2 regions of the Kushneria marisflavi genome follow, and region 2 is predicted to be linked to the other one. Evidence: predicted binding sites of a transcription regulator. Region 2 holds the regulator's gene; the other holds the start of a gene.
What was found. Region 2 encodes sigma-54, which starts transcription at its own class of promoters, with help from an activator protein. Its sites were predicted from a motif close to TGGCACNNNNNTTGCTNT; they were not measured.
Positions count from the first base shown of each region.

Region 1: B9H00_RS07275 (NCS1 family nucleobase:cation symporter-1) is a predicted target of sigma-54. The motif match lies at 3,574-3,591, and genes of this name have one in related genera.

Region 1 covers NZ_CP021358.1:1,584,701-1,592,186, reverse strand. The annotation lists gene B9H00_RS07295 (AEC family transporter) at 1-783, shown strand, start outside; gene puuE (allantoinase PuuE) at 819-1,760, opposite strand; gene B9H00_RS07285 (aspartate/glutamate racemase family protein) at 1,757-2,512, opposite strand; gene B9H00_RS07280 (GntR family transcriptional regulator) at 2,509-3,231, opposite strand; gene B9H00_RS07275 (NCS1 family nucleobase:cation symporter-1) at 3,675-5,135, shown strand; gene B9H00_RS07270 (TRAP transporter large permease) at 5,205-6,512, opposite strand; gene B9H00_RS07265 (TRAP transporter small permease) at 6,509-7,102, opposite strand; gene B9H00_RS07260 (TRAP transporter substrate-binding protein) at 7,114-7,486, opposite strand, start outside.
Region 2 covers NZ_CP021358.1:3,368,460-3,375,945, reverse strand. The annotation lists gene B9H00_RS15320 (KdsC family phosphatase) at 1-301, shown strand, start outside; gene lptC (LPS export ABC transporter periplasmic protein LptC) at 334-924, shown strand; gene lptA (lipopolysaccharide transport periplasmic protein LptA) at 966-1,520, shown strand; gene lptB (LPS export ABC transporter ATP-binding protein) at 1,517-2,242, shown strand; gene B9H00_RS15300 (RNA polymerase factor sigma-54) at 2,362-3,777, shown strand; gene hpf (ribosome hibernation-promoting factor, HPF/YfiA family) at 3,921-4,232, shown strand; gene ptsN (PTS IIA-like nitrogen regulatory protein PtsN) at 4,236-4,709, shown strand; gene rapZ (RNase adapter RapZ) at 4,721-5,617, shown strand; gene B9H00_RS15280 (HPr family phosphocarrier protein) at 5,604-5,873, shown strand; gene mgtE (magnesium transporter) at 5,976-7,328, shown strand; gene pmbA (metalloprotease PmbA) at 7,383-7,486, opposite strand, start outside.

The DNA.
Region 1 (7,486 bases), 1.8 Mb from region 2:
CTCTTTCTGCCCTGCGTGCTGTTGACCGGCATCGCGCGCGCCCCGCTCGGGGAGGCGCTCTCACCGCTGTTGCTGCTGGTCTATTTCATTCCGGCACTGCTGTTGTTTGCCGGCTTCAATCTCGTGATGCATCGTCGCACGGGGCTGACGTCTGCTGCCGGGCTGGCGGCGAGCTATTCCAACAATGTCCTGATCGGCATTCCGCTGATGACGGCGCTGTTTGGTCATGAAGGCCTGGTCTATCTCTTTGCCCTGCTGGCCGTGCACAGCCTGATCCTCTTTTCGACCCAGTCACTTTATGCCGCGCTCGGCCAAGGCACCGGGCAGCGCCTGGATATCCTTAATCTTCTGAAAACGCTGGCCAATCCGATCGTGATCGGGCTGTTACTGGGCCTGATGATCAATCTTTCCGGTCTCGAATTGCCAGGGCCGCTATGGCAGGTACTGGACTGGCTGGCACGGGCGGGCCTGCCCTGTGCCCTGATCGTAGTCGGGGTAGGGCTGACCCGCTATCAGCTGCGGACGTCGCCGCTCATCTGGGCCATCTGTGTTGGCAAACTTGCGGTTTTTCCATTGCTGGTGCTGATGCTGGGCAGCCTGATACCGGGGCTGTCACCGCTGGCGCTGCAGGTTCTGGTGCTGGCGGCTGCCGGACCGATCGGCGTCAACGTACTGGCCTTTGCCCGGCCCGGCGAGGAGCAGCACACCGTGGGCGCAAGCATTTTCCTCTCGACCCTGCTGGCCGCTGCGACACTGCCGCTGTGGATGCTGCTGATGGGCTAGCCCGCCACGGGGGCGGCGGGCCAGAGGAGCGGGGCTCAGCGCCCGGTCGGAGCATGATGTTCGTGCCAGTGGCGGGCGATGTCCACGCGTCGGGTGACCCACACCCGGTCGTGGGCCTCGATGTGGTCGAGAAAGCGCTGCAGGGCGCGAAAGCGGCCGGGCCGGCCGATCAGGCGACAGTGCAGGCCGATCGAGAGCATCTTTGGTGATTCGGCGCCTTCTTCATAGAGCACGTCAAAGGCGTCCTTCAAGTAATTGAAAAACGGATCGCCGTAGTTGAAGCCGCCCGGTGAGGCGAAGCGCATGTCGTTGGTGTCCAGCGTGTAGGGCACGATCAGATGATCGCGTGTCTCGCCCTCGTCATTGTCGACCGGCGTCCAGAAGGGCAGGTCATCGCCGTAGTAATCCGAGTCGTAGAGAAAGTGCTCGTGTTCTCCGACCAGCGCCCGGGTGTTGGGACTGTCACGCCCGGTATACCAGCCCAGCGGCAGCTCGCCGGTCAATTCACGATGCAGCTCAATTGCCTGCACCATCATGGTGCGCTCCTGCTCGAGGCTCATGTCCTGATAGTGAATCCAGCGCAGACCATGGCAGGCAATCTCATGTCCGGCCTCCTGAAAGGCGCTGATCACTTCCGGATGTCGCGCCATGGCCATGGTGACGCCGAATACGGTCAGCGGCAGACCGCGACGCTCGAATTCGCGCAGGATGCGCCAGACGCCGGCGCGTGAGCCGTACTCATAGAGCGACTCCAGGCTCATATGGCGGTCGGGGTAGGGCGCGGCACCAATAATGTCGGAGAGAAACGTCTCGCTGTGGGCATCGCCGTGCAGCACGTTGTTTTCGCCGCCCTCTTCGTAATTGAGCACGAACTGTACGGCCACCCGGGCGCGCCCCGGCCATTTCGGGTTCGGCGGGTGGGCGCCGTAACCGCGCAAATCGCGTGGATAGTTGTCCAGATAAAGATCGTGACTCATGAGGGGCTCCGGCTTAAATGTTCAAAGGCGCCGCGGATGGGCTTGGCGATCGGCAGTGCGCGATCGTTGTGCTTCGAGATCGGATAGCCCGTGGTGCTGATCGCTTCCAGCAGCGCGACACCGGCGGTGACACCATCGATCACCGGCACCCCAAGCGCCTCGCCCAGCCGCTCGGCCAGCTCGCTCATGCCGGCGCAGCCCAGCAGGATGGCGTCGCTGTCATCGGTGCTGAGCGCTTCGCGGCAGGCCGCAAGCAGCGTTTCATAGACGCTGTCGTCGTCGGATTCGAATGCCGCCACCGGCAGCTCACAGGCGTGCAGGCCGGCGCACCGCTCGCGCTTGCCGTACTCGTGCAGCAGCCGTTCGGCAATCGGCAGGGTGCGTCCCAGCGTGGTGACTACCGAAAAGCGTCGCGCGACCATGGTGGCCATCTGCATGCCGGCCTCGGCCACTCCCATCACGGGCACGGAGGCGACCTCGCGGGCCGCGGCCAGACCCGGATCACCGAAACAGGCGATCAGATAACCGTCGACGCGCGTCTCGCCTTGCTCGGTCTCGATGATGCGCTCCAGAAGGCCCGGTACGGCGATGGCCTCATCGAAGTGACCCTCGAGACTGGCCGGGCCGTGGCGGGAGGTCAGCATCAGAATGTCACCGCGCGAGACGCGACGAGCGCTGGTGGCAATCCCCTCGCTCATGGCCGTGCTGGTATTGGGATTGATGACACAGATGGTCGGGGTATGAGAGGTCATGACGCGCTTTGCTCGCGGTGGTGGCCAAAAAGATGTTCGAAATCGGGCAGGGCATCGCCGCTGGCGGTGAAATCAAGGCTCGCCTCGATGCCGGCCAGATGCTCGTTCATCCAGCGCTGTACCGGGGCCAGCTCACCGGCGCGGAGCAAATCGATCAGCTCGATGTGTTCGCAGGGGCAGCCGGCTCCGGCCCGCCCATAAACGGCGATGATCAGGGAAGTTCGAGAAATCAGCTGCGATAGCGCCTCGGCCAGTGAGGGGCTGTCGGCCATGGCCATCAGGCGGCTGTGGAACTCGGCCGAGAGCCGAATGGCATGCTCGCGCTCGGCGCGGGTTTCGCGCTGATGAATGGCCTCGAGCGCCTTGAGATCCGCCGGGGTGAGGCGGGGAAGCACCTCGGCCAGCAGGGCGCTTTCCAGAAGCCGTCGGGCGCGAAATACATCGCGGGCCTCACTGGGGGTGGGGCTGGTGATCTGGGCGCCGCGATGGGTGCGAAGCGTCACCAGCTGCTCCAGCGCCAGGCGCTGCAGCACGCGGCGGATCATGGTGCGACTCACCCCGAAGGCCCCGGCCAGCGCATCTTCCGGCAGTCGGGCGCCCGGGGACAGTCGATGCTCCACGATGGCCTCCCACAGCGCCTGATAGATCGCATCATCGCTGCGCGCGTCACGTCCGGTGGCAAGGCCGGCCAGCAGATGAAACTGACGAGTATCGTTCATGAAGCTCCTGTCATGCGGTTCGATCGGATAGCTGCCTTGAGGATTGTATACAAGCATTTTCCATGCCATGGCACATGAAGGTCTTTAACAAGGCGGTTTGCGCACGTTGAGACACGATCAGCGATCGGCATAAAACGCGCTGCGTATACAAAATTCCCTGTTTGGGTGCGGAAAGAACATGTCGCAGCACGTCTGTGGTGCATACGAGTAGCCGTTCATGGTGAGTGCCAGATGTCGTAACGCTTTTGCTGATCGGTAGACAAAACGGTCACGGTTAAAAACCGACGGCATAACAGCGGTTTGCGACCCAAAAGCGATTATTTATCGCTGCCGGTCTCAATCTGGCACGGGGATTGTATACAAGTGAAGTGACAGACGATGTCGGCCATTCGGCTATCGCAGGGCTGCCAGCGGCAGCGCAATGATCCTTCATGGAGTCGCTCATGAACAGCACTAGGACCCGGGGGCCGCAGCCCGCCACGCCCGATTCGCACCTTTATAATGAAGATCTGGCCCCGGCCCGGCAGAACTGGCGTGCCTACAACATTTTCGCCTTCTGGATGGCCGACATCCACAGCGTGGGTGGTTATGTGCTGGCCGCCAGTCTGTTCGGACTTGGTCTGATGGGCTGGCAGGTACTGATTTCGTTGCTGGTCGGCATTCTCATCGTGCAGTGCTTTGCCAATGCGGTCGCGCGGCCCAGTCAGCGCACCAGTGTGCCCTTCCCGGTCATCTGCCGAATGGCCTTTGGCACAAAGGGCGCCAACGTGCCGGCAGTCATTCGCGGTCTGATCGCGGTGGTGTGGTATGGCATCCAGACCTGGCTTGCCTCCAACGCGCTGCTTCTGGTGCTGCTGCGCTGGTTTCCAGGACTGGAGTCCTGGACACAGGTGAGCTTTGTTGGCCTGTCGGCGCTGGGCTGGCTCTGCTTTACACTGATGTGGCTGCTTCAGGCGCTGGTGTTCTGGCGTGGCATGGACACCATTCGTCGCTTCAACGACTGGGCCGGCCCGCTGGTCTATGCCGTCATGTTTGCTCTCGCCGGCTGGATCGTCTGGCGCGCCGGTGCCGGTAACATCAGCCTGTCGCTGTCGAGCGAGACGCTGACCGGTGGCGAGGCGCTGTGGCAGATGGTGGTCGCCGCCGTACTGGTCGCCGGCTACTTTGCAGGCCCCACGCTCAACTTCGGTGATTTCTCGCGCTACTGCGCCACCGAGAAGGCCGTGCGTCGCGGCAATTTCTGGGGGTTGCCGGTCAACTTTCTGGTGTTTTCCATCATTACCGTGGTGGTGGTCTCCGGCACGCCGCAGGTCTTTGGCGAGATGCTGACCGACCCGATCGAAACCGTGGCCCGGATCGACAGTGTCACCGCGGCCGTGCTGGGTGTCTTTGCCTTTGTCGCCGCCACCATCGGCATCAACATCGTGGCCAACTTCGTGGCGCCGGCGTTTGATTTCTCCCACGTCGCGCCCGAGAAAATCAGCTGGCGCATGGGCGGCATGATCGCCGCCGTGGGCTCGATCTTTCTCACGCCGTGGAATCTTTTCAACAATCCCGAGCTGATTCACTACACGGTGGGTGTACTGGCCGGTCTGATTGGTCCGCTCTACGGCATCATCCTGGTGGATTTTTACAAGGTGCGCCGTCAGAAGATCGATCTCGATGCCCTGTTTTCCTCCGCTGAAGACAGCACCTACCACTATCAGCGCGGCGTCAATCCGGTGGCCCTGCGCTCGCTGATCATGGGGGGGCTGGTGAGTGTGCCGGTCAGCCTGGCGCCGCTGGGTGATATCAGCAGTTTCGCGGTCTTTTTCGGCGGCGGTGTGGCCGCACTCGCCCACGGCTGGCAGTCAGGGTTGTGGCGTCGTGGTGCTGCCGGCAAGCCGGTCACGACACGCTCCTGAAGTCAGCGTGATCCGACGTGGCATCGGGTGTCAAAAGACGCCCGATGCCCCTTTTTGGTGCCGGTAGCCTTAGCTGCTGTCCGGCCCGAAGGTGTTCGGCAGATAGAGGATCAGGTCGGGGAAGAAAATCAGCAGCACGATCGCGCCCAGCATCACCAGTAGATAAAGCATGGTCGTGCCGAGCGCCTGCAGCAACGGGATACCGCCGATGCGCGCCGAGATCATCAGACACAGGCCGTAGGGCGGGGTGATTAGACCAAGACCGAGCGCCATGACGCTGATGACACCGAACTGCAGCGGATCGATACCTGCCTGGGCGGCCAGTGGCTGAAAGATGGGCGCCAGAATGGCCATCGCCGGCAGCGAGTCCATGAAGGTGCCGACCAGCAGCATCACCAGCGTGATCACGATCAGCAGCACGGTCGGGTCGGTGATCTCTACTCCGGCCATCAGATGCGGCGGAATGCGATAGAAGCTGATCAGATAGCCAAAAATCGCCGCGCCCACCAGACTGAACAGCGACAGCGAGCAGAGCCTGACAGTATCGGTCGAGGCGTCCAGCACGCTTTTGAAGGTCAGTTCGCGATAGACCACAAAACCCAGCATCAGTGCATAGAGCACCGCCATGACTGCCGCCTCGGTGGGCGTGACGATCCCGAGCGTAATCCCACCGATGATCAGCACCGGAATGCCGGCGGCCAGCAGGCCATCCTTCCCGGAGTGCAGGATTTCCCTGAGCGTGGCGCGCTTGCGGGTGGGCACGTCATAGCGACGCACGTAGCCCATGTTCATCAAAAGCTGTGTGGCGGCGATCATGATCCCGGGAATAATACCGCCCAGAAAGAGCCCGGCGATCGAGGTGCTGGTCAGCGCACCCCAGACAATCATGTTGATCGAGGGCGGAATGATGATGCCCATCACCGAGGAGGCCGCCGTCACCGCGACGCTGAAATGCGCCGGGTAGCCTTCCTTTTTCATCGCCGGGATCAGCACCGTGCCGATGCCGGCGCTGTCGGCGGTCGATGAGCCTGATACGCCCGCAAACAGCATGCTCACCAGCACGTTGACGTGTGCCAGTGCGCCTCGAACATGCCCCACCAGATTAAGACACAGCGTAATCAGGCGATCGGTAATGCGTGCGGCGTTCATCAGGTTGCCGGCCAGCAGAAACAGTGGCACTGCCAGCAGCACGAACGAATCCATGCCGTAATACATGCGCTGGAACATGATCCAGGGCGTCAGGCGCGGGTCGAGCACGATGATGCCAAACGAGGTCAGCACCAGTGCCATCGCAATGGGTACGCCCAGTATGATCAGCACGCCCAGCAGAATAAACAGGAGCCATGGCAGCACAAAAAGCCAGTCGGCCGTCATCATTGGCGTGTCTCCTTTTGCGCGTGGGCGGTCGTCGGGAGGTCAGCCCCCGCGGTGGCCGGTTCGTCGATATCGATTCCCGACGGGGTGTCGAGGGCGTTTTCCATGGCATTGAGCCCCTGGGTGGCGCTCAGCAACAGGCGCTGCAGGCTGAACAGCACGATCAATACGCCACAGACCAGAAACGCCGAATAGGTCACCACCATCGGCAACTGTGAAGCGCTGGCGATACGGTTGAAGCCGGACTGGGCAAATGCCTGGCCGAAAACGATGAATACGACGCCCACGATCAGACAGGCCAGATCACGCAAAATACGGGTGAACCGACCCATGGCGCTTTTGCGGGCGAAGGCCTCGAGCACGAAGTGATCGGCATGCAATACGCCCAGCGCCGTGCCCAGCATGATCATCCACTGAAAGGCGAAGCGGCTGAGCTCTTCGGTGGCGTAGGCCGCCGGCAGCATGTCCAGATTGCGGCTGGCAATCTGATAGATGATCAGTGCAATGAAGGCTGCCAGCAGCATCAGCAGCACGATATTGAGCACCCGTTCCAGAGCGCGGTTGAATCGGCCCAGAGCCGTTACGAATGCCATGGCGCGCCTCCTCAGTCGGTGTTGATGATCAGTTCATAAAGATCGCGAAGACCCCTCTCATCGATCACCCGGCCCAGGGGCTCGGCGACCATGGCCTGCATGCGCTCCCGGTCCATCGGATAAAAGGTTGCGCCTTCCTCCTTGAGCTTTTCCCGTGACTCCCTGTCCAGACGAATCTGCAGGTCACGAGCGTACTGCTCGCTTTCATCGGCGGCGGCCTGTACTTCGCGCTGCTCCTCGGGTGACAGCGACTGCCAGGTTCGGGAGGAGACGGTCAGCAAACGCACGGTGATGTCATGCTCGGAAAGCCCGATATAGGGCGCGACTTCATGGAAACGCATGCGATAGATCCATTCCGCCTCGTTGAGCAGCCCGTCGATGGCG
Region 2 (7,486 bases):
CATTCGTCACGTCATTCAGGGCCGTGAGGACAAACAGGTCGCTCTGAAGGCCCTGATGGCGGAACTGGCACTCCAGCCTGATGAGGTCTGCTACTGCGGCGATGACCTGCCTGATCTGGGCGCCATCCTGTATGCAGGGCTGGGAGTAACGGTTTCAGATGCACCGGACTATATTCGTCAGCGAGCCGATCTGGTAACCCGAACGCCGGGTGGACATGGCGCAGTGCGTGAACTCTGCGAATGGCTACTTAACGCACGAGGCGTCTGGCAGGATATCATTGATGCTCATGAGCGGCTCTGAGGCTGCATCGCTTATTCCGACAGGACGTGCATATGGCTTTTCGAGACAGACTCCCTTCCGGACGCACCCGGGCACGCCTTGGCATTCTGGTGCTGGTGCTCGCTCTGGGGGGCGTACTGACGCTGATCGATCAGCGCAATACCCTGATGTCTCCCGGGCCAGCGCCGGATAGCGAGCAGGGTGTCCCTGATTATTATCTCGAAGGCGTCACCTATACCCGATTCGACGACCAGGGCCGCGTCTCACAGACCATGGAAAGCCCACGTGTGTCTCATACACCTGCTGACGATGTGACCCGAGCCGTCACCCCACACTTCACGTTGCTGGGTGATGATGGCAATCGCTGGACAGCGGATGGTGAGCACGCCACGCTCGGCCCCAATGCCAACACGTTCGAACTAAGCGGCAATGCCGTGCTGCATCAGCCGGCGGACAACTGGCAACTTGAAACGGACGTGCTGCATTATGATATACCGTCCCAGCATGCCTGGAGCGACAGTGGCGCCGTGTTCACTCAAAACGAACAGCGTACCCGGGGCGACTGTTTCAACGGCTGGGTCAGCGAGGATCGCATGACGCTTGAGGGCAATGTACAGGGTTTTCACCCGCCCATTCGTCAGTAATCGCTCTCTTTTTTACACATGAATGATGACAAGGATCTCCCATGACGCGCCCTCTGCTGCTGTGTACCTCTGCCCTGCTGCTGGCAATGCTCGGCCAGCAGGCCATGGCTCTGGAAAGCGATCGCCAGAAACCCATCAACATTGGCGCCGACGCCCTCAACATCGATAACCGCGCCGGCACAGCCGTCTATACCGGGGCCGTCGAAGTCGATCAGGGCACCATGAAGCTGCGCTCCACTCGCGTCGAGCTCAAGCGCGCCCAGAGCGGTGGCCTTTCGAGCCTGACCGCAAGGGGCGGTGATGGTGGACGCGCCTATATCGAGCAGCAGCCGGCACCTAATGATCCGCTGGCAAAGGGATGGGGCAATACCATCATCTATCACGCCGGAGAGCGACGCGTTGAGCTGATCGGCAACGCTGAACTGCATCAAAACGGTGACACCTTCAACGGCGGCTACGTGGAATATTTCCTCGACTCACGCCAGGTCAACGCGCGTGGCAGCCAGAGCGCGAAGAGCAGCAGCTCTGAAAGCAGCTCGGGCGGGCGTGTTCGCATGCAATTGACTCCCGAAGAGCAACAGGGCAGCAGCCAATGAAAACCCTTCACGCAGCCCATCTGGCCAAAAGCTTCAAGGGGCGCCGTGTCGTTCAGGACATCAGCCTGTCGATTCGACAGGGAGAGATCGTGGGGCTTCTGGGCCCCAATGGGGCCGGCAAGACCACCTCGTTTTACATGATCGTCGGACTGATCCAGGCCGACGCCGGCCATGTTGCCATCGATGATCTTGACCTGAGCCGCCAGCCGATGCACAAGCGTGCCCACGCCGGCATCAGCTACCTGCCTCAGGAAGCCTCGATCTTTCGCAAGCTGTCAGTGGCCGACAACATCATGGCCATACTTGAAACACGCAAGGATCTGGATCGCCAGCAACGCCAGGAACGGCTCAATCAACTGCTCGAAGAATTCAGCATCAGCCATATTCGCGACAACATGGGCATGAGCCTGTCCGGCGGCGAGCGCCGGCGTGTGGAGATTGCCCGCGCACTGGCCATCGAACCGGCCTTCATTTTGCTTGATGAGCCCTTTGCCGGCGTTGACCCTATCTCGGTCGGCGAAATCAAGGGCATTATCCGCCAGCTTCGTACCCGTGGCATTGGCGTTCTGATCACCGATCACAACGTGCGTGAAACGCTGGATATCTGTGACAACGCCTATATCGTCGGCAGTGGCCTGATCATTGCTGAAGGCGACGCCAACGCCGTGCTGAATAACCAGCATGTACGCGATGTCTATCTGGGCCACGAATTTCGCCTTTAACCCTCTGGGGTTATTAACTGATGGCATGATAATTGCAGTCTTTAGCGCCTTCAGCACTTGCAAGGGCGCCGCGGACTGGATAGCGTGATATTACACGTTGGCGACCGGGCTTTACGAACATGATGAAACCCGCCTTACAGTTGCGCACGGGCACTCATCTCACCATGACGCCCCAGCTGCAACAGGCCATCCATCTGCTGCAGCTGTCTACGCTGGATCTGCAGCAGGAACTCCAGATGGCGCTGGAAAGCAATCCTTTACTGGATATCGAGGAGGAGCAGACGCTTGAGGTACCGGAGACCCCGTTATCTCAGGAGGAATGGTCCAGTGATATCCCGGAAGAATTGCCACTGGATGCTCGCTGGGACGATGTCTATACCAACGGCAGCGCTTCCTCCAACGTCGCCGATGACAGCTGGAATATCGAGCACAACGCCGTAGCCGTCGACCTGACCTCGCATCTTCGCGAGCAGATTCTGTTGATGGACATGACCCCACGCGAACAGCTGATCACCGATACCCTGCTGGACGCTCTCGAACCCAGCGGCTACCTCGGCACGGGTCTGGAAGACCTTGGCGAGGGGCTTCGGCAGCAAGGCCTCGGGGATCTCAAACAGTCTGAAATGGAGCACATGCTTTCGCAGCTCCAGCGGTGTGAACCCACTGGCGTTTTTGCACGCGATCTGCGCGAATGCCTGCTGCTACAGCTTGATCTATTGCCGGATGACACGCCCTGGCTTGCCCAGACCCGGCGCATGGTTCGTCAGTTCCTTGAACCACTGGGACAAAATGATCGCCGCCTGCTAAAGCGCCGCCTGAGTCTTGATGATGAAGCGCTCGATGACGTGATTCACACCATCCGGTCGCTCAACCCACGACCGGGTCGCGAATTTGAGGCCGTGGACCAACATCTCGTCATTCCCGATCTGGTGTTGCGTTATCACGCCCGCCATGGCTGGCAGGTTGAGCTCAATCAGGAATCCCTGCCACGTCTTCGCATTCAGCCCGACTATGCCGCCCTTGTACGTCGCGCCGACAAGAGTGACGACAATACCTTTCTCAAACAGCATCTTCAGGATGCACGCTGGCTGCTCAAGAGTCTCTCGAGTCGCAATGACACTCTGCTGCGGGTAGGGCAGGAAATCATGACACGTCAGGCCGGCTTCATTGAACACGGCGATGAAGCCCTCAAACCCATGATTCTTGCCGATATCGCCCAGGCCGTGGAGATGCACGAATCCACCATTTCCAGAGTGACCACGCGCAAATACATTCATACGCCGCGTGGCATCATGGAGCTCAAGTATTTCTTCTCAAGCCATGTGGGCCAGGAAGGTGATGCCCATGCCAGCACGGCCATTCGCGCCCGGATACGCAAGTTCATAGAAGACGAGACCCCAAGACGCCCGCTGTCTGATGCTCGACTGGTACAACTTCTGGCTGACAACGGCATCATGGTCGCCCGGCGCACCGTCGCAAAATACCGCGAGGCCATGGGCATTCCCGCTTCCAGCGAGCGCAAGCGTCTGGCCTGAAGGAGGTCAAAAAAGAGAACAACATCATTCAGGGTTTGCGCTGACGGGAAAAGCGTTACAATCTGAGAGTAGCCGGAACAGGCTTGCAGGTCCGGCAGTCCACATGGACAACCGGTTATCCGTTTCGATTCAGGGAGCATGCCATGCAGGTAAACATTACCGGGCACCACGTCGAATTGACCGATGCACTGCGCGAGCACGTCAATCAGAAGCTTGCCAAGCTGGAACGTCACTATGACAACATCACCAATGTTCAGGTGACACTGTCTATTGAAAAGGAGCGCCAGCAGGCCGCGGCCACGCTACATGCCGCAGGTGCCGAACTTCATGCTCAGGCCGAGCAGGAAGACCTTTATGTTGCCATCGATGCCTTGACCGAGAAGCTTGATCGTCAGCTGCTCAAGCACAAGGAGAAAACACAGGCCCGCTCCCAGGGCAACGGCAAATACCTGTAACCCATGACACTTGACCAGATACTCCCCTCCGACCGAATCCTGTTTGATGTGGAAGGGGGCAGCAAGAAGCGCGTGCTGGAATATTTCAGCGGGTTCATCTCACAAAACATTCCCAGTCTCGATAGCCAGGAAGTCTTTTCCCGACTGATCAGCAGGGAACGTCTGGGGAGTACCGGTGTGGGGAATGGCGTGGCCATTCCCCATGCTCGCAATTCACACTGCCGCCAGCCACTGGCTGGATTCATGCGCCTTCAGCAGGCCGTGGATTTTGATGCCATCGATGGCGAACCCGTCGATCTGCTTTTTGTGCTGCTGGTCCCTGAAGCTGCCGAAGACACGCATCTCTCCCTGCTGGCGCAGATTGCTGAAGTCATGAACGCTGCCGAAACCCGGCACGCCCTGCGCAATGCCCATGATGAGCAGGAACTTCATGACATTTTGATGCAGGCCATCAGTCAACTTTCAACGAGAGTATAAGCAGCATGGCCATGGAACTTGTTATCGTCAGTGGACGCTCCGGTTCCGGCAAGTCCATCGCGCTACAGGCACTGGAAGATCAAGGGTTTTATGCCATCGACAATCTTCCCGCGATGCTTCTGTCTGCCCTGATCGATGAGCTCGAAGCCGGTAGCCCGCACCGAAACCGTGTCGCGGTCAGCATTGATGCCCGTAACCTTCCCAGTGAGCTGGAGCGCTTTCCGGAGCATCTGGAGGCACTTTCCACGCGCGGCATTCATTGTAGAGTGGTCTATCTGACCGCGGACTCACGTGTACTGCTGGAGCGCTATGCGGCCACACGACGTCGTCACCCTCTGACGCGCGAAACCCAGATGACACTGGCCGAGGCCATCGAGGCGGAGCATCAGTTCCTCTCTCCCCTGCGGTATACCGCAGATCTGATCATCGACACGTCCGGTCAGTCCGTTCATGACCTGAGGCGCCGCGTGGCCGAACAGGTAGCACGTCATGACATCAATGACCTGACGTTGACCTTTGAATCCTTTGGTTTCAAGCGCGGCGTGCCACTGGATGCCGATATGGTGTTTGACGTGCGCTGCCTGCCCAATCCTTACTGGGACCCACGCTATCGCACCCAGACCGGCCAGGACAGTGACGTCATTGCCTTTCTTGAAGCCCATGACGAGGTCAAGGCGATGTTTGGCGACATCTGCCAGTGGCTGGAGCGCTGGTTGCCTTCCTACCTGGCCAGCCATCGCAGCTATCTGACCGTGGCCATCGGCTGTACCGGTGGCCAGCATCGTTCGGTGTATCTGGCCGAGCAGCTCGGCGAGCATTTTGCCGGTCAGTTCCCGGCCGTACGGATCCGACATCGGGAACTGACCATCCAGCGCGCTGTCAGCGAGGCGGGTGATGCTTCAGCGTGAACTGACCCTGACCAATCGTCGCGGCCTTCACGCGAGAGCCGCGACGCGGCTTGTACAATGCTGTCAGCCCTTTTCGTCTCGCGTGACAATTTATCATGGTGAAAGAAGTGCCGATGCCGCGAACATCATGTCGCTTTTGATGCTGGCTGCTCCCTGTACCAGCGTGGTCCATGTTCATGTGGAAGGTGACGATGCCGAAGAGGCACTAACGGCCATCGTGGCGCTTTTCGAGGCGCGATTCGACGAGGATCAATAGATCCTGATCCGAAGATTGACGGTCGCCGGGCATTCACGAACATTGTTCGACACTCTGCTAGAATACGGCTCCTGAATGGGCTGACACAGGGATGTCACAACAATGAGCAATGATCAGAAAGGACGTCAGCCTCGTCTGGAGCGACTCGAAAACGCCCTGGCACAGCGGGAAATGGATCAGGTTCGTCGCCTGCTTCGACGTGGTCTTCCACCTGCCGATGTTGCCCAGCTGCTGGAATCCATCCCGCCGCGTGAGCGTGACATCCTCTGGGAGCAGGTCGACAACCCCGCCAAGGGCGAGATTCTTCAGTATCTCAACGATGACATCCAGACCGAGTTTCTAAACCGGATGGATGCCTCTCAGCTGTTGGTAGCGACCCAGCAGCTCGACAATGATGATGCAGCGGATCTGCTGCAGCGTCTGCCCCACGCCACGCTCGAAAACATACTGTCGATGATGACGCCCAGCCGTCGGGCGAGCATCGAGATGGTATTGTCCTACCCCGAGGACACGGCCGGGGGACTGATGGATACCAACACCATCACGATCCGCCCGGAGGTCACGCTCGATGTGGTTTTGCGCTATCTGCGTCGACACCGGCGCCTGCCTGAATCCACCGATAACCTGCTGGTCGTGACGCGACACAATGAGCTGATCGGCGTACTGCCCATCAATCGGATTCTGGTCAGCGCACCCGGCATCAGCGTGCGTGAAATCATGGACACCGACGTTGTCACCCTCACGGCGTTGATGCATGAAGATGAAGTGGCCAGCATCTTTGAACGCAGGGATTTGATCTCGGCGCCGGTCATCAGTGCCGACAATCGTCTGTTGGGGCGCATCACCATTGATGACGTGGTCGATGTCATTCGTGAAAACTCGGCGCGCACCATGATGAGCATGGCCGGTCTCGAGGAAGAAGAAGACACCTTTGCGCCGGTGCTGCGCACCAGCCGCCGACGTGCCGTCTGGCTGGGCATCAACCTGATCGCCGCCACCATTGTCTCGATTGCCATCGGCTTTTTCGAAGACACCATCCAGCAGATTGCCGCGCTGGCCGTGTTGATGCCCATCGTTTCCAGCATGGGGGGTATCGCCGGTTCGCAGACCCTGACCGTACTGATCCGAGGCCTCGCGCTGGGACACGTCTCAGGCGCCAACGTACGCTGGCTGGTAGTGCGCGAACTCCTCTCCGGCTCGATCAACGGTGTGCTCTGGGCAGTCATCGTGGCCGTCATGGCCGTGGCGCGCTTTCATGACATGACGCTGGGCGCCATCATTGCCATGGCCATGGTCATTAACCTGCTGGTGGCAGCACTGGCAGGCACCCTGATTCCGGTCATCCTGAAAAAACTTTCAATTGACCCCGCGCTATCTGGTGGTGTTCTTCTAACCACCATTACCGATGTTGTGGGCTTTGTGGCCTTTCTGGGACTGGCCACTGCCATGTACTGATAAAACGCCAGGTCCTTCAGGGCATCACCCTGCCCTGAAGGCATCACTATCTATCTAGCCAGCCACCATCATGTCGTCAATCAGCCAGCTGCCGGTATGCACGCTGCTGCGTCGATCGATGTCATCGCCCAGCCCCACGAGATTGCCGAACATGTCCC